2 regions of the Streptomyces sp. NPDC090108 genome follow, and region 1 is predicted to be linked to the other one. Evidence: riboswitches for the same ligand, from Rfam matches in the RefSeq annotation. Region 1 holds a riboswitch; the other holds the start of a gene.
The links. Region 1 has a riboswitch for cyclic di-AMP ahead of ACIPRD_RS22125 (transglycosylase family protein). Riboswitches for the same ligand answer to the same signal wherever they lie in the genome.
Positions count from the first base shown of each region.

Region 2: it holds a riboswitch for cyclic di-AMP, as region 1 does, so the genes downstream of both, ACIPRD_RS04055 (C40 family peptidase) here and ACIPRD_RS22125 (transglycosylase family protein) in region 1, are expected to answer to the same signal.

Region 1 covers NZ_JBIVDQ010000006.1:96,184-106,963, reverse strand. The annotation lists gene ACIPRD_RS22135 (cytochrome P450) at 1-1,236, shown strand, start outside; gene ACIPRD_RS22130 (transglycosylase family protein) at 1,362-2,390, shown strand; cyclic di-AMP (ydaO/yuaA leader) riboswitch at 2,592-2,767, shown strand; gene ACIPRD_RS22125 (transglycosylase family protein) at 2,772-3,461, shown strand; gene eno (phosphopyruvate hydratase) at 3,800-5,086, shown strand; gene ACIPRD_RS22115 (septum formation initiator family protein) at 5,220-5,696, shown strand; gene ACIPRD_RS22110 (DUF501 domain-containing protein) at 5,744-6,307, shown strand; gene ACIPRD_RS22105 (exopolyphosphatase) at 6,304-7,245, shown strand; gene ACIPRD_RS22100 (NAD(P)/FAD-dependent oxidoreductase) at 7,634-9,013, shown strand; gene ACIPRD_RS22095 (class I SAM-dependent methyltransferase) at 9,210-10,499, shown strand; gene ACIPRD_RS22090 (ABC transporter permease) at 10,570-10,780, opposite strand, start outside.
Region 2 covers NZ_JBIVDQ010000001.1:925,102-935,881, reverse strand. The annotation lists gene ACIPRD_RS04085 (hypothetical protein) at 1-226, opposite strand, end outside; gene ACIPRD_RS04080 (PspC domain-containing protein) at 213-1,853, opposite strand; gene ACIPRD_RS04075 (PspC domain-containing protein) at 2,074-3,366, shown strand; gene ACIPRD_RS04070 (response regulator transcription factor) at 3,363-4,109, shown strand; gene ACIPRD_RS04065 (NlpC/P60 family protein) at 4,260-5,354, opposite strand; gene ACIPRD_RS04060 (hypothetical protein) at 5,784-6,137, shown strand; gene ACIPRD_RS04055 (C40 family peptidase) at 6,213-7,421, opposite strand; cyclic di-AMP (ydaO/yuaA leader) riboswitch at 7,429-7,601, opposite strand; gene pcrA (DNA helicase PcrA) at 7,863-10,361, shown strand; gene ACIPRD_RS04045 (M23 family metallopeptidase) at 10,426-10,780, opposite strand, start outside.

The DNA.
Region 1 (10,780 bases):
TACGCCTGGCTGCGCGAGCACGCCCCCGTGCACCGGACCAAGCTGCCCAGCGGGGTGGACGCCTGGCTGGTCACCCGGTACGCCGACGCCAAGCAGGCCCTGGCCGACCAGCGGCTGAGCAAGAACCCGGCGCATCACGACGAGCCCGCGCACGCCAAGGGCAAGACCGGCATCCCGGGCGAGCGCAAGGCCGAACTGATGACGCATCTGCTGAACATCGACCCGCCGGACCACACCCGGCTGCGCCGTCTGGTCAGCAAAGCGTTCACCCCCCGCCGCGTCGCCGAGTTCACCTCCCGGGTGCAGGAACTGACCGACCAGCTCATCGACGGGTTCGCCGAGCGCGGGTCCGCCGACCTCATCCACGAGTTCGCCTTCCCGCTCCCCATCTACGCCATCTGCGACATGCTCGGCGTCCCGCGCGAGGACCAGGACGACTTCCGGGACTGGGCCGGCATGATGATCCGGCACGGCGGAGGACCCCGGGGCGGAGTCGCCCGGTCCGTCAAGAAGATGCGCGGCTACCTGGCCGAACTCATCCACCGCAAGCGGCAGGCGCTGCCCGCCGAGCCGGCCCCGGGCGAGGACCTCATCTCCGCCCTCATCCGGGCCTCCGACCACGGCGAGCACCTCACCGAGAACGAGGCCGCAGCCATGGCCTTCATCCTCCTGTTCGCCGGGTTCGAGACGACCGTCAACCTCATCGGCAACGGCACCTACGCCCTGCTCACCCACCCCGGGCAGCGCGAACGCCTCCAGCGGTCCCTCGCCGCGGGGGAGCGGGACCTGCTGGAGACCGGCGTGGAGGAACTCCTGCGCTACGACGGCCCGGTGGAGCTGGCCACCTGGCGGTTCGCCACCGTGCCGCTCACCATCGGCGGACAGGACATCGCCGCAGGCGACCCGGTGCTCGTCGTGCTCGCCGCGGCCGACCGCGACCCGGAGCGGTTCGCCGACCCCGACGTCCTGGACCTCTCCCGCCGGGACAACCAGCACCTCGGCTACGGCCACGGCATCCACTACTGCCTCGGCGCCCCGCTCGCCCGGCTGGAGGGCCAGACCGCGCTGGCCACCCTGCTGACCCGGCTGCCCGACCTGCGGCTCGCGGCCGATCCGGCGGACCTGCGCTGGCGCGGCGGCCTCATCATGAGAGGCCTGCGCACACTGCCCGTCGCGTTCACGCCCGCCCCTCCAGCCGTGTGCCGGAGTGAAGATGACGGGCCGTCAGTAATGTGATCTTCACGTGATCTGTGCGGCATGAACTTGTGACAGGCGTTCGTATGCCTATACGTTCACCCATCAGTGTGGTGGGGAGCATCGTTCCGCCGCGCCGATCCTGCTGTCGCTCGAAAGGCCTCCGCATGCTCTCCGGGAACGGTCGTCACCGTCGCCCTCGCCAGGCTCCCGCTCTGCTCGTCGCCGCCGGCGTCACCGGCTCGGCCATCGCCCTCCCGCTCCTCGGCGCGGCGAGCGCGCACGCGGCCGACGGCACCACATGGGACAAGGTGGCCGAGTGCGAGAGCGGTAGTTCCTGGAGCGCCGACCCCGGCAACGGCTTCTACGGCGGCCTCCAGATCTCCCAGGAGGACTGGAACACCTACGGCGGCTCCCAGTACGCCCAGACCGCCGACCAGGCGAGCCGTTCGCAGCAGATCTCGGTCGCCGAGAAGATCCTGGCCGACAAGGGGACGACCCCCTGGGCCACCTGCGCCCTGCTGTCCGGGCTGACCGCCGACTCCGCTTCCGTGAACGTCGACACGGGCGTCGGCACCTCGGCCGGCCAGGGCGCCTCGGACACCTCCGGTCCGGCGGACGGCGGTTCCACCGCCGGGACCGCCGACGGGTCCGGTTCGGACAAGGGGTCCGACGCGTCCGGCACGTCCGACGCCTCGCCCTCTCCCTCGGCCTCCTCCAAGGGGTCGGACAAGAAGGCCGATCCGTCCCCCAGCGCGAGCGAGAGCACCGGCTCCGTCTCCTCCGACAAGGGTGTGGACACCCCCGGTTCCGGGGATCCGGTCATGCCGGACTACGCCGGCGGCCGGGTGTCCGACGGCCCGGCGACCACGGCCCCCGCGGTCCGTGACACCGCCGACGCGCAGACCGGAGGCTCCTGGGCGCTGGTCGACACCAGTTCCCTCAGCGGCGGCCGCCACCGCGGCGGCAGCGCGGACGAGGGTGTCAAGACGGACGCCGACGGCACCCGGCGGGTCGTCTCCTCCGGCCGGCACGCCTCGGACTCCTACACGGTCCACGAGGGCGACACGCTCGGCTCCATCGCCGACTCCCTTGGCCTCGACGGCGGCTGGCACGCCCTCTACTCCCTGAACCAGAAGGACATCGGCGGCGACCCGAACAACCTCGCCCCCGGTCAGACGCTGAAGGTTCCGTGACGAAAAGGGCGTCCGACGGCCGGAGTTGAGACCCGACTTCACCACTAATGTCCGGTTTGGTGAAAGTGTGGGATGAGTCTCAGAAGCCCTGATCATCTTTGGGATTCGGTCGATCGCCTGCCTACGGTCAAGGCCGCTCGTCACCACGAGCCCCGGCCGCCGCAACGCCGAATCCTGCCAGTGGCCGTCCGGGAACAGTCGACGCTTCATGCGCCGCAGGCAGGAGCGGGGGACCCAAGGTAAGTGCCGGACAAGGCGGTTGAAGCCGCGTCCGGCTGGGGGTGAAGCCACGCCTTCCCGTCAGGGGAAGGGGTGGCCGGGCAACTCAACCGGCCCGAACCCGACAGCTCACCTCGCAGGCGTCGGTGAGGGGATCGATCCATGCTGTTCTCCGGCAAGGCCAAGCATCGTCGTTCGTCCAAGGCCGTCCGTGCCCTCGCATTCGCCGGTGTCGCCGGCACCGCCGTCGCCGCCCCGCTGATGGCGGCCGGCAACGCCTCCGCCGCCACCGGCTCCGAATGGGACGCCGTCGCCCAGTGCGAGTCCGGCGGCAACTGGGCCATCAACACCGGCAACGGTTACTACGGCGGTCTGCAGTTCTCCGCCTCCACCTGGGCCGCCTACGGCGGCACGCAGTACGCCGCCACCGCCGACAAGGCGACCAGGACGCAGCAGATCACCGTCGCGGAGAAGGTTCTCGCCGCCCAGGGCAAGGGCGCCTGGCCGACCTGCGGCACGGGGCTGTCCAGCACCCCCTTCACCGCCCCGGCCGCCCCCGCCCCGGCCACCCCGGCCCCGTCGGGCACCGCCACGGCCACCCGCTCCACCGACACCCAGGCCGCCTCCCGTTCCGCGGCCCGTCCGGCCGCGAGCGCGACCGTCACCACCCCGAGCGGTACCAAGGTGAAGAAGGGTGACGGGGAGTACAAGGTCGTCAAGGGCGACACCCTCGGCTCGATCGCCCAGAAGCACGCCGTCAAGGGTGGCTGGAAGAAGCTGTTCGAGCTGAACAAGGACATCGTCGCGAACGCCGACCTCATCTACCCGGGCCAGCAGCTGCACCTGAAGTGACCCGGCCGGCGCCCCGGGGCACCGGCCCCGCCCGGCGGTGACCCTCCCGCAGGGCGCCGCATGAGGGGTCCCGGGCCCATGCACTCCCCGCCCCGGCGCGTGTTCCCCCGCACGCGCCGGGGCGGGGTTTTTTCGCCCCCTCCGTCCGGCGTGGTGCCGTTTCCGGCCACCGCCCCGCCCGGACCCCGTCCGGGAACCCTTTGTTCCGCGAGTGAACAATGGGTACCGTCTCCCTGTCCACGGGGCAGTCGGTCAGCGGCCGACGACCCCGGGACGGTTAGGCTCTAGTCGCAAGGCACACCAGCCCCGCACTTTCAGCGTCACATCCCAAGAAGGAGATGCTCGTGCCGTCCATCGACGTCGTCGTAGCCCGGGAAATCCTGGACTCCCGAGGCAATCCCACGGTCGAGGTCGAGGTCGGCCTCGACGACGGCAGCACGGGTCGTGCCGCCGTTCCGTCCGGCGCCTCCACCGGCGCGTTCGAGGCCATCGAGCTCCGCGACGGTGACCCGAACCGCTACCAGGGCAAGGGTGTCGAGAAGGCCGTCCTCGCCGTCATCGAGCAGATCGGCCCGGAGCTGGTCGGCTACGACGCCACCGAACAGCGCCTGATCGACCAGGCCATGTTCGACCTGGACGCCACCGACAACAAGGGCTCGCTCGGCGCCAACGCCATCCTCGGCGTCTCCCTGGCCGTCGCCCACGCCGCCTCCGAGGCCAGCGACCTGCCGCTGTTCCGCTACCTGGGCGGCCCGAACGCGCACCTGCTGCCCGTTCCGATGATGAACATCCTGAACGGCGGCTCGCACGCCGACTCCAACGTGGACATCCAGGAGTTCATGATCGCCCCGATCGGCGCGGAGTCCTTCTCCGAGGCCCTGCGCTGGGGCGCCGAGGTCTACCACACCCTCAAGAAGGTGCTGAAGACCAAGGGCCTGTCCACCGGCCTGGGCGACGAGGGCGGCTTCGCCCCGAACCTGGAGTCCAACCGCGCCGCGCTCGACCTCATCATCGAGGCCATCCAGCAGGCCGGTTACATCCCCGGTGAGCAGATCGCGCTCGCGCTCGACGTCGCCGCGTCCGAGTTCTACAAGGACGGCAAGTACGAGTTCGAGGGCAAGTCCCGCTCGGCCGCCGAGATGACCGAGTACTACGAGGAGCTCGTCTCCGCGTACCCGCTGGTCTCCATCGAGGACCCGCTGTACGAGGACGACTGGGCCGGCTGGAAGGTCATCACCGACAAGCTGGGCGACAAGGTCCAGATCGTCGGCGACGACCTCTTCGTCACCAACCCCGAGCGCCTGGCCCGCGGCATCGAGGAGGGCTCCGCCAACGCCCTGCTCGTCAAGGTCAACCAGATCGGCTCGCTGACCGAGACGCTGGACGCCGTCGAGATGGCCCAGCGCAACGGCTTCAAGTGCATGATGTCCCACCGCTCCGGCGAGACCGAGGACGTCACCATCGCCGACCTCGCCGTCGCGGTGAACTGCGGCCAGATCAAGACCGGCGCCCCGGCCCGCTCGGACCGCGTCGCCAAGTACAACCAGCTGCTGCGCATCGAGGAGATCCTCGATGACGCCGCGGTGTACGCCGGCCGCAGCGCCTTCCCGCGCTTCAGGGGCTGATCCGCACTCCGGCGGGCCGGGCCGCGATGAACCGCGGCTTGGCCAGTCGTCCGTACGTCCCCGTACCCGGTCCCGTACCGTGTCCGGGGACGTACGCACGTGCAGCACAGGTGAAGGGGAGGCGGTAAGCCACATGGCCGCGAAGGACCGGGACCGCTTCTCCACCGCGACCAGACTGCGGCTGTTCGGCGAGCAGACCGCGGCCCGCGTCTACCGTTCCCAGACCAAGCGGCAGGCCCGCCGTTCCCGGCTCACCGGCCGGGCCGCCCTGCTCGCGATGGTGCTGTGCTCGCTCGTCGTCGCCCTCGCCTACCCGATGCGGCAGTACGTCTCCCAGCGTGCCGAGATCGCCGATCTCCAGCGGCGGCAGGAGCAGGCGCGCGAGCGGGTCGAGCAGTTGCGCGACACCAAGGCGCGCTGGCAGGACGACGCCTACGCCGAGCAGCAGATCCGGCGCCGGCTGCACTATGTGATGCCCGGCGAGACCGGGTACGTCGTCATCGACACCGGCGCGGCCCGGCAGGCCCGCGCCGACCTCCAGGGTGCCCACCGGCCCTGGTACGCGAACGTCTGGGACGGGGTCGACAAGTCCGACGCCTCCGACCAGTGACCGGCCCCGGCCGGCGACCGACACGAAGCCACCCTGAAAGCAGTCCCATGCAAACGCCCCCGCCGCCCACTCCGCACACCGAGCCCACCGAAGCGGACGTAGAGGCCTTCAAGCAGCAGCTCGGCCGTCCGCCGCGGGGCCTTCGCGCCATCGCGCACCGCTGCCCCTGCGGCCAGCCGGACGTCGTGGAGACGGCCCCCCGGCTGCCCGACGGCACGCCCTTCCCGACGACGTTCTACCTGACGTGCCCGCGCGCCGCCTCGGCGATCGGCACGCTGGAGGCGAACGGCGTCATGAAGGAGATGACCGAGCGCCTCCAGAGCGACCCGGAGCTGGCCGCCGCCTACCGGGCCGCGCACGAGGACTACATCCGCCGCCGTGACGAGATCGAGGTCCTCGCGGGCTTCCCGAGCGCCGGCGGCATGCCGGACCGTGTGAAGTGCCTGCACGTCCTCGTGGCCCACTCGCTGGCCGCCGGCCCGGGCGTCAACCCGCTCGGCGACGAGGCGATCGCGATGCTGCCCGAGTGGTGGGCCAAGGGGCCGTGCGTGACCTCCTGTGCCGCGCCCGGCGAGGACGCGGCCGGCGAGCCGGCGGAGGACGGCCGGTGACCCGCGTCGCCGCCATCGACTGCGGGACGAACTCCATCCGCCTGCTCGTCGCGGACGCGGACCCGGCGACCGGTGAACTGACCGACCTGGAACGCCGGATGACGATCGTGCGGCTCGGCCAGGGAGTCGACCGCACCGGCCGGCTCGCCCCCGAGGCGCTGGAGCGGACCTTCGCCGCGTGCCGCGAGTACGCCGAGGTCATCAAGGAGTACGGCGCCGAGCGGCTCCGCTTCGTCGCCACCTCCGCCTCCCGGGACGCCGAGAACCGCGACGACTTCGTGCGCGGTGTCGTCGGCATCCTCGGCGTCGAGCCCGAGGTGATCACCGGTGACCAGGAGGCGGAGTTCTCCTTCACCGGCGCGACGGCGGAACTGGCCGGCCGCGACCACCTCGACAAGCCCTACCTGGTGGTGGACATCGGCGGCGGCTCCACCGAGTTCGTCGTCGGCGACGCCCATGTGCGGGCCGCCCGCTCGGTGGACGTCGGCTGCGTGCGCATGACGGAACGGCACCTGGTCCACGGCGGCGAGGTGAGCGACCCGCCCACCGAGGAGCAGGTCGCCGCCATGCGGGCCGACATCGAGGCCGCCCTGGACCTCGCCGAGCGGACCGTCCCGCTGCGCGAGGCACGCACCCTGGTCGGCCTGGCCGGATCGGTCACCACGGTGTCCGCGATCGCCCAGGAACTGCCCGAGTACGACTCCGCGCGCATCCACCACTCCCGGATCCCGCTGAGCCGCGTCCGCGAGATCACCGAGTGGCTGCTGCGCTCCACGCACGCCGAGCGCGCGGCGATCGGATCGATGCACCCGGGCCGCGTCGACGTCATCGGCGCGGGCGCCCTCGTGCTGCTCGCGATCATGGAGCGGACCGGCGCCGAGGAGGTCGTGGTCAGCGAGCACGACATCCTCGACGGCATCGCCTGGTCCCTGGCGTAGGACCCCCGCGGAGCGGCCGACACGCCGCTCCGCGGGCCCCGTCCGGAAATGTTCGTGAACATCTTCACAAGGATTTCGGTCCGGGTGGGGGATCGGTGCGTCCCAATTGGCCCATTCGGGGGCTCAACCCGCCCTGGTAGGTGCTCAGGAGAGCATTTCGAGGGTGTTTCGGAAGGGTGTCGGAAGGGCTTCGCCGGATCGGGCGCGAAGGTTCGCGGGAACCGGATGTGCAGCTCACGTGGCCTTGACAACGGGTCAGAAGGGGCCAGGGTTCCCATTCGGGAACATGATCTGCGTCACGCGGGGCGCGGAGTTTAACACAGGTGCTTCAGAACCTTGTGAAGGGGCGCACGAGCACCCCCTCAGGGGCAGGTGGATACTCGATGCCATGAGCACCACGGAGCGTCCCAGGATCCTCGTAGTAGGCGGTGGGTACGTAGGCCTTTACGCGGCCCGGCGCATCCTCAAGAAGATGCGTTACGGCGAGGCGACCGTCACGGTCGTCGACCCGCGGTCGTACATGACCTACCAGCCCTTCCTCCCCGAAGCCGCCGCCGGCAGCATCTCCCCCCGGCACGTCGTCGTCCCGCTGCGACGCGTGCTGCCGAAGGCGGAGGTCCTCACCGGCCGGGTCACCACCATCGACCAGGACCGCAAGGTCGCCACGATCGCCCCGCTGGTGGGCGAGGCGTACGAGCTGCCGTTCGACTACCTGGTCATCGCGATGGGCGCGGTCTCCCGTACCTTCCCGATCCCCGGCCTCGCCGAGCAGGGCATCGGCATGAAGGGCATCGAGGAGTCCATCGGCCTGCGCAACCACGTCCTGGAGCAGCTGGACAAGGCCGACTCCACGACCGACGAGGAGATCCGCCGCAAGGCGCTCACCTTCGTCTTCATCGGCGGCGGCTTCGCGGGCGCGGAGACCATCGGTGAGGTCGAGGACATGGCCCGTGACGCGGCCAAGTACTACAAGAACGTCTCCCGCGAGGACATGCGGTTCGTCCTCGTCGACGCCGCCGACAAGATCCTTCCCGAGGTCGGCCCCAAGCTCGGCCAGTACGGCAAGGAGCACCTGGAGAGCCGCGGCGTGGAGATCTACCTCTCCACCTCCATGGACTCCTGCGTCGACGGCCACGTCGTGCTGAAGAACGGCCTCGAGGTCGACTCCAACACCATCGTGTGGACCGCCGGCGTCAAGCCCAACCCGGCCCTGGCCCGCTTCGGCCTGCCCCTCGGCCCGCGCGGCCACGTCGACTGCGCGACGACCCTCCAGGTGCAGGGCACCGACTACATCTGGGCCGCCGGCGACAACGCCCAGGTCCCGGACCTCGTCGGCCGCAAGGCCGGCAACGAGAACGCCTGGTGCCCGCCGAACGCCCAGCACGCGCTGCGCCAGGCCAAGGTCCTCGGCGACAACGTGGTCTCCGGCATGCGGGGCTTCCCGCAGAAGGACTACGAGCACGCCAACAAGGGTGCGGTCGCCGGTCTCGGCCTGCACAAGGGCGTGGCGATGATCGTCATGGGCAAGATGAAGATCAAGCTCAAGGGCCGTCTCGCCTGGTACATGCACCGCGGCTACCACGGTCTGGCGATGCCGACCTGGAACCGCAAGATCCGCATCTTCGCGGACTGGACCCTGGCGATGTTCCTCAAGCGCGAGGTCGTGTCCCTGGGCGCGATGGAGAACCCGCGCGTGGAGTTCTACGAGGCCGCCAAGCCGGCCCCGGTCGCCGCGCCGAAGGCCGAGGAGCCTGCCAAGGCCTCCTGACCAGCGGTCTGTGATCCCTCCGAAGGACCTCCTGCCATCCGTGGTGTGGGAGGTCCTTCGGCGTTGCGGGGGACCTGTGGGACGGCACGGGGTGGTTTTCACCCGGTTGTAACGCCAACGGGGGAGTGCGGTACGGCCCCGCAGGTGTTTACGTGGTGAACGGACATCCCAGATCGCCGTCTTGGAGGTGTGCGCCATGTCCGACGCCGCGTCGCGGCTGGTGAGTGTTGCCGAGCAGTTGACGGGAGCGCCGCTCCCCGTGGGGATCCGCGCCTGGGACGGCTCCCGGGCCGGCCCGGCGGGCGCGCCCGTGATCGTCGTGCGCAACCGGCGCGCTCTGCGCCGCATGCTGTTCAAACCCGGCGAGCTCGGCCTGGCCCGTGCCTGGGTGGCCGGTGACCTGGACGTCGAGGGGGATCTGTACACCGCCCTCGGGGCCGTGGCCGGGTTCATCTGGGAGCGCGGGGAGGGTGACCGCAGCCTCGCACAGGCGCTGCGCGACCCGGACGTGCGCAGCGGCGTCCGCGACCTGCTCAGGCTCGCCGGGCCGCCCCTGCCGCCCGCCCCGCCGCCCGAGGAGGTGCGCCGCAGCCGTCATCTGCACACGCGGCGCAGCGACAGGCGGGCCATCAGCCACCACTACGACGTCGGCAACGACTTCTACGAGATCGTCCTCGGCCCGTCCATGGTGTACTCGTGCGCCTACTGGCAGGACGGCGGAACGCTGGAGGAGGCCCAGCGCGACAAGCTGGAACTCGTCTGCGCCAAGCTCGGCCTGAAGCCCGGTCAGCGACTGCTGGACGTCGGCTGCGGCTGGGGCTCCATGGCCGTCCACGCGGCCCGCGAGCACGGCGCGAGCGTCGTCGGGGTCACGCTCTCGCAGGAACAGGCCGCGTACGCCCGCAAGCGCGTCGCGGACGAGGGGCTGACCGACCGGGTGGAGATCCGGGTCCAGGACTACCGGGACGTCGCCGACGGGCCCTACGACGCGATCTCCTCCATCGGCATGGCCGAGCACGTCGGCGCCGAACGCTATCTGGAGTACGCGCGCGACCTGTACGCCCTGCTCGAACCGGGCGGCCGGCTGCTCAACCACCAGATCGCCCGCCGCCCGCAGGGAGAGGAGGAGGACTACCACGTCGACCGGTTCATCGACGCGTACGTCTTCCCCGACGGGGAGCTGGCCCCGGTCGGCACCACCGTGACCCAGCTGGAGCGGGCCGGGTTCGAGGTGCGGGACGTGGAGTCGATCCGGGAGCACTACGCCCGCACCCTGCGCGCGTGGGTCACCAACCTGGAGGCCGGACCGGACCGCGCGGCAGGTCTCGCCGGTCCCGGCCGCACCCGCGTCTGGCGGCTGTACATGGCCGCCTCCGCGCTCGCCTTCGAGCGCAACCGCATCGGCGTCAACCAGGTCCTGGCCGTCCGCACCCCGGAGGGGGGTGCCTCGGGCCTGCCGCTGCGCACCCGCACCTGGAACCCCTGACATGCGCCCGGGCCCCGTCCCGCGCACGCGCGCGGAACGGGGCCCGGGGGTCTCCGCGGCCGCCGTACGGCTACTCGGCCTTGATCGACGCCAGCATGTTCAGGCGGGACGCGCGCCGGGCCGGCCACAGGGCGGCCAGGATGCCGACGACCCCCGCCAGCGCCAGGAAGAGCGCGATCCGGCCCCAGGGCAGCACCAGTTCGTACGTCGGCATCTTCGTGCCCAGCAGCTCACCGGCCGCCCAGCCGAAGAACACGCCCAGGCCGATGCCGAGCACGCCG
Region 2 (10,780 bases), on a different contig from region 1:
GAGACAGGCCCTCGGCGGTCTTCGCGCCACGGCGTCCCCTTCCCCGCAGGGAGCGGGCGCCGGCCGCCGCTACACCGGCCAGGCACAAGCCGCCCACGACGAGGGGGATCACCGCGAACCAGGGTGTCTCCCACCAGCCGCTCGCGTCCCCGGCGAAGATCACGCCCGTGGCCGCCAGGAACAGACCGCCGACCAGCCTTCCCGGCTGGACCTCATGACGCAGCACGGCTCACCTCCACCTGTCCGACGCCCACCTGGAGCTCGATCTTCCACGTGCCCGCGTCCTTGTCGCCGATGACCGGAGCCAGGGTCAGGTCCTTGTGCCTGCCGGGCTCCACGTCCACGTCCTTGCCGTTCTCCCCGGGCAGCCGGACATCGCCCAGGCCCACATCGATGCTGATCCGCGCCGTCGCGTCGGCCGGCAGAACCACCTTCAGGCGGCCCGCCCCCACCTCGGCCCGGGTGGTCAGGGTCTGTCCCTTGGCCGGTCGCACGTGTCTGAGGTCGAGGGTGCCGACACCGGCGCCCAGGTCGTAGCCGGAGCGGACGTCCGCCGCCGCGGCCGGTGTCCAGGACGTCTCCGTCCATCTGGTCGTGGTGTCCCTGGGCAGTGTGGAGATCCCGGCGAGCAGGGCGGCTGTCACCAGCGCGAGGAAGAAGGTGCCGGCTCCCGTGCGTCCGAGGCACGAGCTGACCGCGATGCCCAGGCCCAGCACCGCGAGGGAGCACGCCAGACCGGTCTGGAGGCCGGCGACCGGCTGACCCGTTCGCTGGGTCAGCCCGCCGGCGAGGCCGCCCGCCAGCAGGGCCAGCAGGAACACCCAGCCGCCGATCCAGCGCGGACCACGCGCGCCACGCGGAGCGCGCTGTCCCGGAGCCGCGGGCCGCGGTATGCGGAGCGAACCGTGGTGGAGCCAGGGGAGGGGGATGCCGACGTCCACGGCCGGGGCGGCTTCGCGGTCCCGGGCGTCGCCGGGGCCCCACAGGTATCCGGTACCCCCGGCATGGGAGCCCGCCTTGACGACCGGGTCCCGCCACCACGACGGGTAGGCCGTGGAGACCGGCGGCGCCTGCGCCTCCGGCGGCGCGTCCGCGGCCGCCTGCGCGGCTATGGGGTGTCCCCGGGTCGGGTGCGGACCGGCACTGGGGGACGGGTCGGGGGTGTCCCGGTGCCGCGACCAGTAACCGGCACCGGCCAGAAGCAGCGAGAGCACGACGGCGAAGGTCAGGACCGCGCCGTTCCTGAGCGTGGTCAGCACCACCCCGCAGCCCACCAGGGCGAACAGCACACCGGCCAGGGCCTGGCCGTCGACCCGGCCCGTGAGGAGCTTGCGGATCTCGTTCTCCTCCTCGTCCTCGTACGGCACGAGGAGCCAGGCGAAGCCGTAGAAGATCAGGCCGATGCCGCCGGTCGCGGCCAGCACGGCCAGGGTGATCCGGAAGATCACCGGGTCCATGTCGGTGTGCCGTCCGAGCCCGGAGCACACGCCCGCGATCATCTTGTGCCGGCGGTCGCGCCGGAATCCATGAGTGTCCGCGGGGTGGTCCCGATCGGAGCCACCCTCCTCTTTGCCCGCGCCCGCGCCCATGTCTGCGCCTGCGCCTGCGCCTGTGCCCGTGCCCGTGCCTGCGCCCGTGTCTGCGCCCGCACCCGCATCGGTGCCTGCACCCGCGCCCGCGTTCGCGCCGGGAGCGGCGCTGTCGTTCTCCGCCCGTCCCGGCTCTTCCGGCCGGCCGGACCGCTCCGTCCGTCCCGTCGCGGCGGGCGCGGCATCCGTCGGTCCGGTACCCGAGGCCGGGCGCGGGCCGGAGCCGGGTCCCGGACCCGTCGCGGCGTGCTCGTGATCCGTCATGCGTCCATGGTGACGGCCCGTTCGCCGCGACGGCAGTCGGGACAACCCTGGCCGAACCCTGAAATCGGCCCTGAGACAGGGCGGGGACATGTTCGATCCCGGTCGGCCCGCCTCTTCCGGACGGTCCGGCCGGGTATCGGGGGAACCCCCATGAAGATCAGGGGACTCTAGGGGGCCGACCCTGATGCTCCGCCCCCGCCGTCGTGTGACCATCGATGGCATGCCGGAAGCCGCAAGCCTGCCACTCGACGACCCGCGGCCGCCGCGCAAGCTCTACCGCAGCGGTGACGGCCGCTGGCTCGGAGGAGTGGCGCGGGGCCTCGCCGGGCACCTCGGGCTGCCCGTGGTGTGGGTGCGGCTCGCCTTCGTCGGCCTGTTCATGGCCAACGGGCTCGGCGCGCTGCTGTACGCCGCGTTCTGGTTCTTCGTCCCGCTCGGTGTCGGCGGCGTCGCCGGTCACAAGCCGCCCTCGCTGGTGGGCACCGAGGCCTCGCCGGACGGGCGCCGGCGACTGGTGGCCCGCAAGCCGGACAAGGGGCAGATGGTCGCCCTGCTCCTCATGGTCATCGTGTCCATGGTCTTCGTGAGCAGCGTCAACCTGACCAAGGGCGCCAAGGCCTATCTGCTGCCCGCCGTGCTCGTCGCGGCGGGTGTCGCCCTCGTCTGGCGGCAGGCGGACAACGCCCGGCGGGCCCGCTGGGTCGAGGTCGGCAGCCGCCGGCGCACCCTCACGCTGCTGCGGGCGGGCGTGGGCGTCCTGCTCGTGACGGCCGGTGTCTCCGCCATGTTCGTCATGCAGGGCTCGGCGGCCCACCTCGGCGCGGTCCTCCAGGCCGCGCTCGCCGTCCTCGTCGGGATCACCCTGCTCGCCGGCCCCTATCTCGTCCGCGTGACACAGGACCTGTCCCAGGAACGCCTCATGCGCATCCGCGCCCAGGAACGCGCCGAGGTCGCCGCGCACGTCCACGACTCCGTGCTGCACACGCTCACCCTGATCCAGCGCAACGCCGACAACGCGAACGAGGTCCGGCGCCTGGCCCGCGCCCAGGAACGCGACCTGCGCACCTGGCTGTACAAACCCGAGGGCACCGGCAAGGACGAGGCCGACGAGCCGGACACCGTCGCCGAGGCGGTGCGGCGCAACGCCGCCGAGGTCGAGGACAAGCACGGTGTGCCCATCGAGGTCGTCGTGGTCGGCGACTGCCCCCTCGACGAGAGGACCACCGCGCAGATGCAGGCCGCGCGTGAGGCGATGGTGAACGCCGCCAAGTACGGTGGCGAGGGCGGCGCCGTGCAGGTGTACGCCGAAGTCGAGGGCAGGACGGTCTTCGTGTCCGTCCGCGATCGCGGACCGGGCTTCGACCCGGAGTCGATACCCGCGGACCGTATGGGCGTCAGAGAATCGATCATCGGCCGGATGGAACGCAACGGCGGCACGGCCCGGCTCAGGCCGGTGCCGGGCGGCGGCACCGAGGTCGAGCTGGAGATGGAGAGGGCGGAGAGGACGGCATGAGCGACGCGACCGAGACGAACGGCACGGCGGGGGCGGCGGAGGTGTCCGAGTCCGGGCGTGGCGCCGGCGGCGGCCCGGACGGGCGCCATGTCCGTGTGGTGCTCGTCGACGACCACCGCATGTTCCGCACCGGTGTCCAGGCCGAGATCGGCCGGACCGAGCAGACCGGTGTGGAGGTGGTCGGCGAGGCCCCCGACGTCGATCAGGCGGTCACGGTCATCACCGAGACCCGGCCCGAGGTGGTCCTGCTCGACGTCCACCTGCCCGGCGGCGGCGGAGTCGAAGTGCTGCGCCGGTGCGCTGCGTTGATGGCGGATCCCGAGCGGCCCGTGCGCTTCCTCGCGCTGTCCGTGTCCGACGCGGCGGAGGACGTGATCGGCGTGATCCGGGGCGGCGCCCGCGGCTATGTCACCAAGACCATCACCGGTGCCGATCTCGTCGCTTCCGTCTTCCGGGTCCAGGAGGGCGACGCCGTGTTCTCCCCGCGTCTGGCCGGGTTCGTCCTGGACGCCTTCGCCTCCACCGACGCCCCGCCGGTCGACGAGGACCTCGACCGCCTCACCCAGCGCGAACGCGAGGTGCTCCGCCTGATCGCCCGCGGCTACGCGTACAAGGAGATCGCCAAGCAGCTGTACATCTCCGTCAAGACGGTCGAGTCCCATGTCTCCGCGGTGCTCAGGAAGCTCCAGCTGTCCAACCGGCACGAGCTGACCCGCTGGGCGACGGCACGGCGCCTGGTCTGAGCCGCCCGACTTGAGCGGCCGGACTTGAGCGGCCGGACCTGAGCGGTCGGCCCTGAGCCGCGGAGCCTGGGGTCGCAGGGCCTGGCGTCGCAGGGCCTGGGTAGTCGTCCCCGAGGGGTCCGGCCGGACGGGACTCAGGGGGGAGGCGCCTCACGCCACCCGCGTGGCTCCCGCGAACGGCATCTGGTCGATCGGGGCGACACGGACCGGGGCCGAGGGGTTCGGGGCGTGGATCATCTTCCCGTTGCCGACGTAGATACCCACGTGGCTGATGCCGGAGTAGAAGAACACCAGGTCGCCCGGCTGGAGTTGGGCGCGGGAGACGCGCCGGCCGGCGTTGATCTGGGCGTAGGTGGTGCGGGGCAGGGAGACCCCGGCCGAGCGGTAGGCGGCCTGGATCAGGCCGGAGCAGTCGAAGGCGCTGGGGCCGGTCGCACCCCAGACATAAGGGCTGCCGAGCTTCGTGTAGGCGTAGGCCACGGCTGCCGCCGCTCTGGAGTTGGTGCCCGCCGGCGCGCCGTGCGCCGTGGCGTTCACCGCGGCGGACCCGCTCGCCTTCAGGGGGACCCGGACGTCCACGGCCGAGCGGGAGACGTGGTCCGCCACCGGGGCGTCGGCCGTGACCTCGGTGCGCTGCACCGGGGTGAGCCGGGCGAGCAGCCTGCGCGCCTCGTCCAGCTTCGTGGTGACGGTCGTCTTCTGCCGTCGCAGCTCGTTCTGGCGTGACCGCAGCGACGACAGGTCGATGCGCGCGGCGCCGCGCAGCTGCTCGATCTCGCGCAGCTGCCGGCGGACCAGGCTGACCGTGCTTGCCTGCCGCGCGCCGGCCCGTTCGGCGAACGCGGCGCCGTCCAGGTAGCGGTCGGGGTCGCGGGAGAGCGCGAGCTGCCAGGCGGGGGAGAAGCCGCCGTCGCGGTACTGGGCCGCCGCGTACGAGCCCAGGGCCTCCCGGGCCGCGTTGAGCTTCGCCTGCTTGCGGGCGGTCTGGTCGTGCAGCGTGTTCAGGCGCCGCTGGGTGGCGTTCGCCTTCTCCTTCGCCCCGTCGTACTTCTGGGTGGCCGTCTCCGCCTCCTGGTAGAGCTTGTCGACCTTGGCCTTCACCTGTGCCGGGGTCAGCTGCGGCGCGGCGTGGGCCGTGCCGTCGAAGGCCGTCGCGGTGGCCGCGCCCGCGAGGGCGAGGGTGGCGGCCGTTCGCGCCGTGTTGCCGCTGAGCGAGCGCTGTCGGGACTTGCGGTGCGCTGCCACCTGGACAGTCACGTCCTTCCGTAGGGCTCGTCCGGCCGAGGCCCGGACGACCTGGGGGTCTGCGCGTCCGGCGGCCGCCCGCACAGGGGGTCGGGCCGCCGCCGGACCTCCTCGGCGGTGGTGGCCGACGGCCGCCCTGGTCGGGGCGGCGGTGGGGAGCCGGTCACCTGGGGGAGGACGCTAGGCCCGTTGGTGACAGGTCGGTAACGCGGTGTACGGAACTGGTTCCGACGGACCGAGGTGTGACCGTATGTGAGCGGATTGCCGGAGAGGAGTCGTCGTCTTCACACAGCGTGGTGATCGATGCGCCGAATGCGGGGACGAGTGAGGCGTGGGGTGCTATGCGGCGCATATATGCACGGTCCACCGGTGTGGTGTCGGGGGGCCGATGACGGGCGGAGCGCACATATCTGACTAGGCTCCGGAGTCATGGACGTACTCATCCATCTCTTCGTCGGCCTGCACATCATCGGCATCGCCGCGCTGCTCGGCGGCTTCCTCACCCAGATGAAGGCGATGGGCCGGGGCACGGCCCGCTTCGTCCCGGGAATGCTGCACGGCGCGTTCACCATGCTGGTCACGGGCGTGATCCTGGTCGGCCTCAACGAGGCCCAGGGGCACCACGTCAACTCCATCAAGATCGGCGTGAAGCTCGCCCTGCTGATCGTGATCCTCGGGCTGGTCTACGTGAAGCGCGACGACGAACAGGTCGACAAGCGCCTCTTCGGGCTGGTCGGCGCGCTGACCGTGGCCAACATCTTCATCGCCGTGCTGTGGACGTGACGTAGCGCGGGCCCGTGCCGGCCCGGCCGTGCAGGCCGGTGCCGGCACGGCCGACGGCCACGCCGGTCAGGCCGGTCAGGCCGGGCGTACGACGCTGTGGACGACCGTGCCGGGGTCGTACCGGACCGGGGCCTCCTGGACGTACTCGCCCGGACGCGGGGCGTGGATCATCATCCCGTCCCCCAGGCAGAGCCCCACGTGGCTGCCGTCGTCGTGGAGGAAGACCAGATCGCCCGCGCGGGCGTCGGCGACGGGGACCGGAGTGCCCGCGGCGGCCTGTTCGTGCAGGCCGCGCGGGATGGTGACGCCCGCGGCCTTCCAGGCGGCCTGGGTGAGACCGGAGCAGTCGTACGAGCCGGGCCCGCTCGCACCCCAGACGTACGGCTTGCCGATCTGGGCGCGCGCGAACGCGACCGCCTTCTCCGCCTTGGTCCACGCGGACGCGGGCGCGACGGCGGGGGGTACGGCTGCGGCGACGGCGGCGGGTTGAGCGGCGGGCTCCTGGGCGCTGTCCTGCCATGCGGTGGGGGGCGCCTGCTCCGGGCCGGCGGCCGTGAACCCGCTGAGCAGCCCGCGCGCGGAGAGGAGCTTGCGCTGGACGGCGTTCTTGGCGGCGCTCGGGTCGTACGCGGACGGGGCCGCCGTCTCCACGACGGGAGCGGCCGCCGGAGCCGCCGCCGGAGGCGCCATCGGCGCGTTCACCTGTGCGGTCGCCGCCGCTGCGGCCGGGCCGGCGTGCGGCTCCTGGACGGCCGGCGTGCCGGGAGCAGGATGCGGTGCGTACAGAGCCTGGGACACCTGAGGCGCCTGAGACATCTGAGGCACCTGCGATGCCTGAGGCACCTGTGATGCCTGCGGCGCCGGCGTGTTCCGCGCGTTCTCCTGCCGCTTGCGCACGGTGGAGGCCAGCCGGTCCATGAGGCGGCTCTGGTGGAAGTAGTCCTGGGGGTGGTCCTGCGGGCTCTCCTGCGCCGCGGGGCTCTCCTGCTGCGGGGAGTCGGTCCGGGCGCGCTGCCTGGCGCCCCACTCCCGTCCGCCGCGCTCCCGGGCGGGCCGGTCCTTGCCGTCCTCCTGGCGTTCGGACGCCGACTCCGCCCTGCGGTAGAAGTCGTCGATCTTCCTCTCGATCTCCTCCGCGCTCGGCCTGCCGTCGGCGGCGGCCGCGGCGGGCTCGGCCGTCTGGGACAGGACGGCCACGGAGGTGAGTGCCGCGGTGGCGAGGGCGGGGGCACGGAGACCGGTTCCGTTCGTGCCCGCGGGGTGCGGCTTGCGGTGCGACGCCAAGGGAGGCGACTCCTTCCAACGTGCCGCCTACCGGGTTAGCTGTCGGGTTCGGGCGGGTGGTTCGGAAGGGTTGCCCTACGGCCTTCTCCCAGCGGGATGTGGGCCGATTCACCCCAGATCGGTGTGGGTCCCCGGCTCCGGCTGCCCTGCGGGGCGTACGGGACTCGGCGGAGGCCGCGCGGCCCGGCGACGTTCGCCGGAAGGGGTCGTGCGGCCTGCTCGCAACTTAGCCAACTCGTGTGTCTCGTGTGAAGGTTGCTGTGCCATATGTCCGATACATTTTCGTGACCTGAGGGCGAGATCACATGCTCGTGACGGGATGATTCCGCAGGGTGAGGGGTACGCGGGCCCGCGCGGCGGGTTGATCAACTCTGCGCGGAACCGGCCATGTTCCCGGGGTGGCGGCCGGTTGTCGGTGCGGCGCCCTAGACTCGTAGAGCGATGAGCAGCCTCTTTGACGACAGCTTCCTGGCGGACCTCCAGGCCCCTCGCGGCCGCGACGAGGAACTCCCGCCGCCGCCCGAGGACGATCACGCTCCGGAGCCGCTTCCGGACGATCTGTTCGGCGGGAAGTTCGACCTGCCGCCGGACCGGGACGCCCACTACCGCGACGGCGCCCCGCGCCCCGCGCTCGACGCGGCGGCCCTCCTCGACGGGCTGAACGAGAACCAGCGTGCGGCGGTCGTCCACGCCGGCTCGCCCCTGCTCATCGTCGCCGGCGCCGGCTCGGGCAAGACCCGTGTGCTCACCCACCGCATCGCCCACCTGCTGGGCGAGCGGCATGTGCACCCGGGGCAGATCCTCGCGATCACCTTCACCAACAAGGCCGCGGGCGAGATGAAGGAGCGCGTCGAGCAGCTCGTCGGGCCGCGCGCGAACGCCATGTGGGTCATGACCTTCCACAGCGCGTGCGTGCGCATCCTGCGGCGCGAGTCGAAGCGGCTCGGCTTCACCTCGTCGTTCTCGATCTACGACGCCGCCGACAGCAAGCGCCTGATGGCCCTGGTCTGCCGCGACCTGGACCTCGACCCCAAGCGCTTCCCTCCGAAGGCCTTCAGCGCCAAGATCAGCAACCTGAAGAACGAGCTGATCGACGAGGAGGACTTCGCCACCCAGGCCGCCGACGGCTTCGAGAAGACCCTCGCCCAGGCCTACGCGCTCTACCAGTCGCGCCTGCGCGAGGCCAACGCGCTCGACTTCGACGACCTGATCATGACCACGGTCAACCTGCTGCGCGCCTTCCCGGACGTCGCCGAGCACTACCGCCGCCGCTTCCGCCACGTCCTGGTCGACGAGTACCAGGACACCAACCACGCCCAGTACGCCCTCGTGCGCGAACTGGTCGGCTCCGGCGTGCCCGCCGCCGGGGACAACGGGATGCCGCACGCCGAGGCGGACCTCCCGCCCGCCGAGCTGTGCGTCGTGGGTGACGCGGACCAGTCGATCTACGCCTTCCGCGGCGCGACCATCCGCAACATCCTTCAGTTCGAGGAGGACTACCCGAACGCGACGACGATCCTGCTGGAGCAGAACTACCGCTCCACGCAGACCATCCTCACCGCCGCCAACGCGGTCATCGAGCGCAACGAGTCCCGCCGCCCCAAGAACCTGTGGACCAACGCCGGACAGGGCGCGGGCATCACCGGCTACGTCGCCGACACCGAGCACGACGAGGCCCAGTTCGTGGCCGACGAGATAGACCGCCTCACGGACGCGGGCGACGCGAAGGCCGGGGACGTCGCCGTCTTCTACCGCACCAACGCCCAGTCCCGTGTCTTCGAAGAGGTCTTCATCCGCGTCGGCCTGCCCTACAAGGTCGTCGGCGGTGTCCGCTTCTATGAGCGCAAGGAGGTCCGGGACGTCCTGGCCTACCTGCGTGTCCTCGCCAACCCCGAGGACTCGGTCCCGCTGCGCCGCATCCTCAACGTCCCCAAGCGGGGCATCGGCGAGCGCGCCGAGGCGATGATCGACGCCCTCTCCCAGCGCGAGAGGATCAGCTTCCCGCAGGCGCTGAAGCGCGTCGACGAGGCGTACGGCATGGCCGCGCGCTCCACCAACGCGGTCAAGCGGTTCAACACGCTGATGGAGGACCTGCGCACGATCGTGGAGTCCGGCGCCGGACCCGCCACCGTCCTCGAAGCCGTCCTCGAACGCACCGGCTACCTGGCCGAGTTGCAGGCGTCCACCGACCCGCAGGACGAGACCCGCATCGAGAACCTCCAGGAACTCGCCGCCGTCGCGCTGGAGTTCGAGCAGGAGCGCGAGGAGAGCGAGGAACAGGGCACGCTCTCGGACTTCCTGGAGAAGGTGGCCCTGGTCGCCGACTCCGACCAGATCCCCGACGATGAGGACGGCGACGGCGTCATCACCCTGATGACCCTGCACACCGCCAAGGGCCTGGAGTTCCCGGTCGTCTTCCTGACCGGCATGGAGGACGGCGTCTTCCCGCACATGCGCTCCCTCAACCAGACCAAGGAGCTGGAGGAGGAGCGCCGCCTGGCCTACGTCGGCATCACCCGCGCGCGCGAGCGGCTCTACCTCACGCGGGCCGCGCTGCGCAGCGCGTGGGGCCAGCCGTCGTACAACCCGCCCTCCCGGTTCCTGGAGGAGATCCCGGCCACCCATCTGGAGTGGAAGCGGACGGGAGCGGTCGCGCCCAAGTCCTCCGGGTCCGTGTCCGGCATCGCGGCCTCGCTCTCCTCGTCCCGCTCCCGCTCCCGCTCGTCGGCGTCCGGGGCGTCCGGCTTCGCCACGCGGCGGACCTCGGAGAAGCCGGTGGCCTCCCTGGCCGTCGGTGACCGCGTCACCCACGACCAGTTCGGGCTCGGTACGGTCGTCGCGGTCGCGGGTGCGGAGGACAAGGCGCAGGCGACGATCGACTTCGGGGACGGCAAGCCGAAGCGTCTGCTGCTGCGCTACGCGCCGGTGCAGAAGCTGTAGCCAAAGCGCCCGGCCGGCACGGTTGCCCCCACCGGAGCGGTGGGGGCACGTCCCGTCGGGGGGATCAGGTCGGGTCGAGTCCGTGGCTGCGCAGCCACGGCAGCGGGTCCACCGCCGCGCCGCCCGCGGGACGCACCTCGAAGTGCAGGTGCGGGCCGGTGGAGTTGCCCGACTTCCCGGAGAAGGCGATCGGCTGGCCGGCCTTGACCGACGTGCCGGAGGAGACGCGGTAGCTCGAGAGGTGGCAGTACCAGGTCTCGGTGCCGTCCTTGGCCGTCAGGATCAGCATGTTGCCGTAGGCGTTGTTCCACTTCGTGGTGACGACGCCGTCGGTGGCCGCCATCACGGTGGTGCCGTAGGAGACGGGGAAGTCGATGCCCGTGTGCACGGACATCCAGTTCACACCCGCCTGGCCGAAG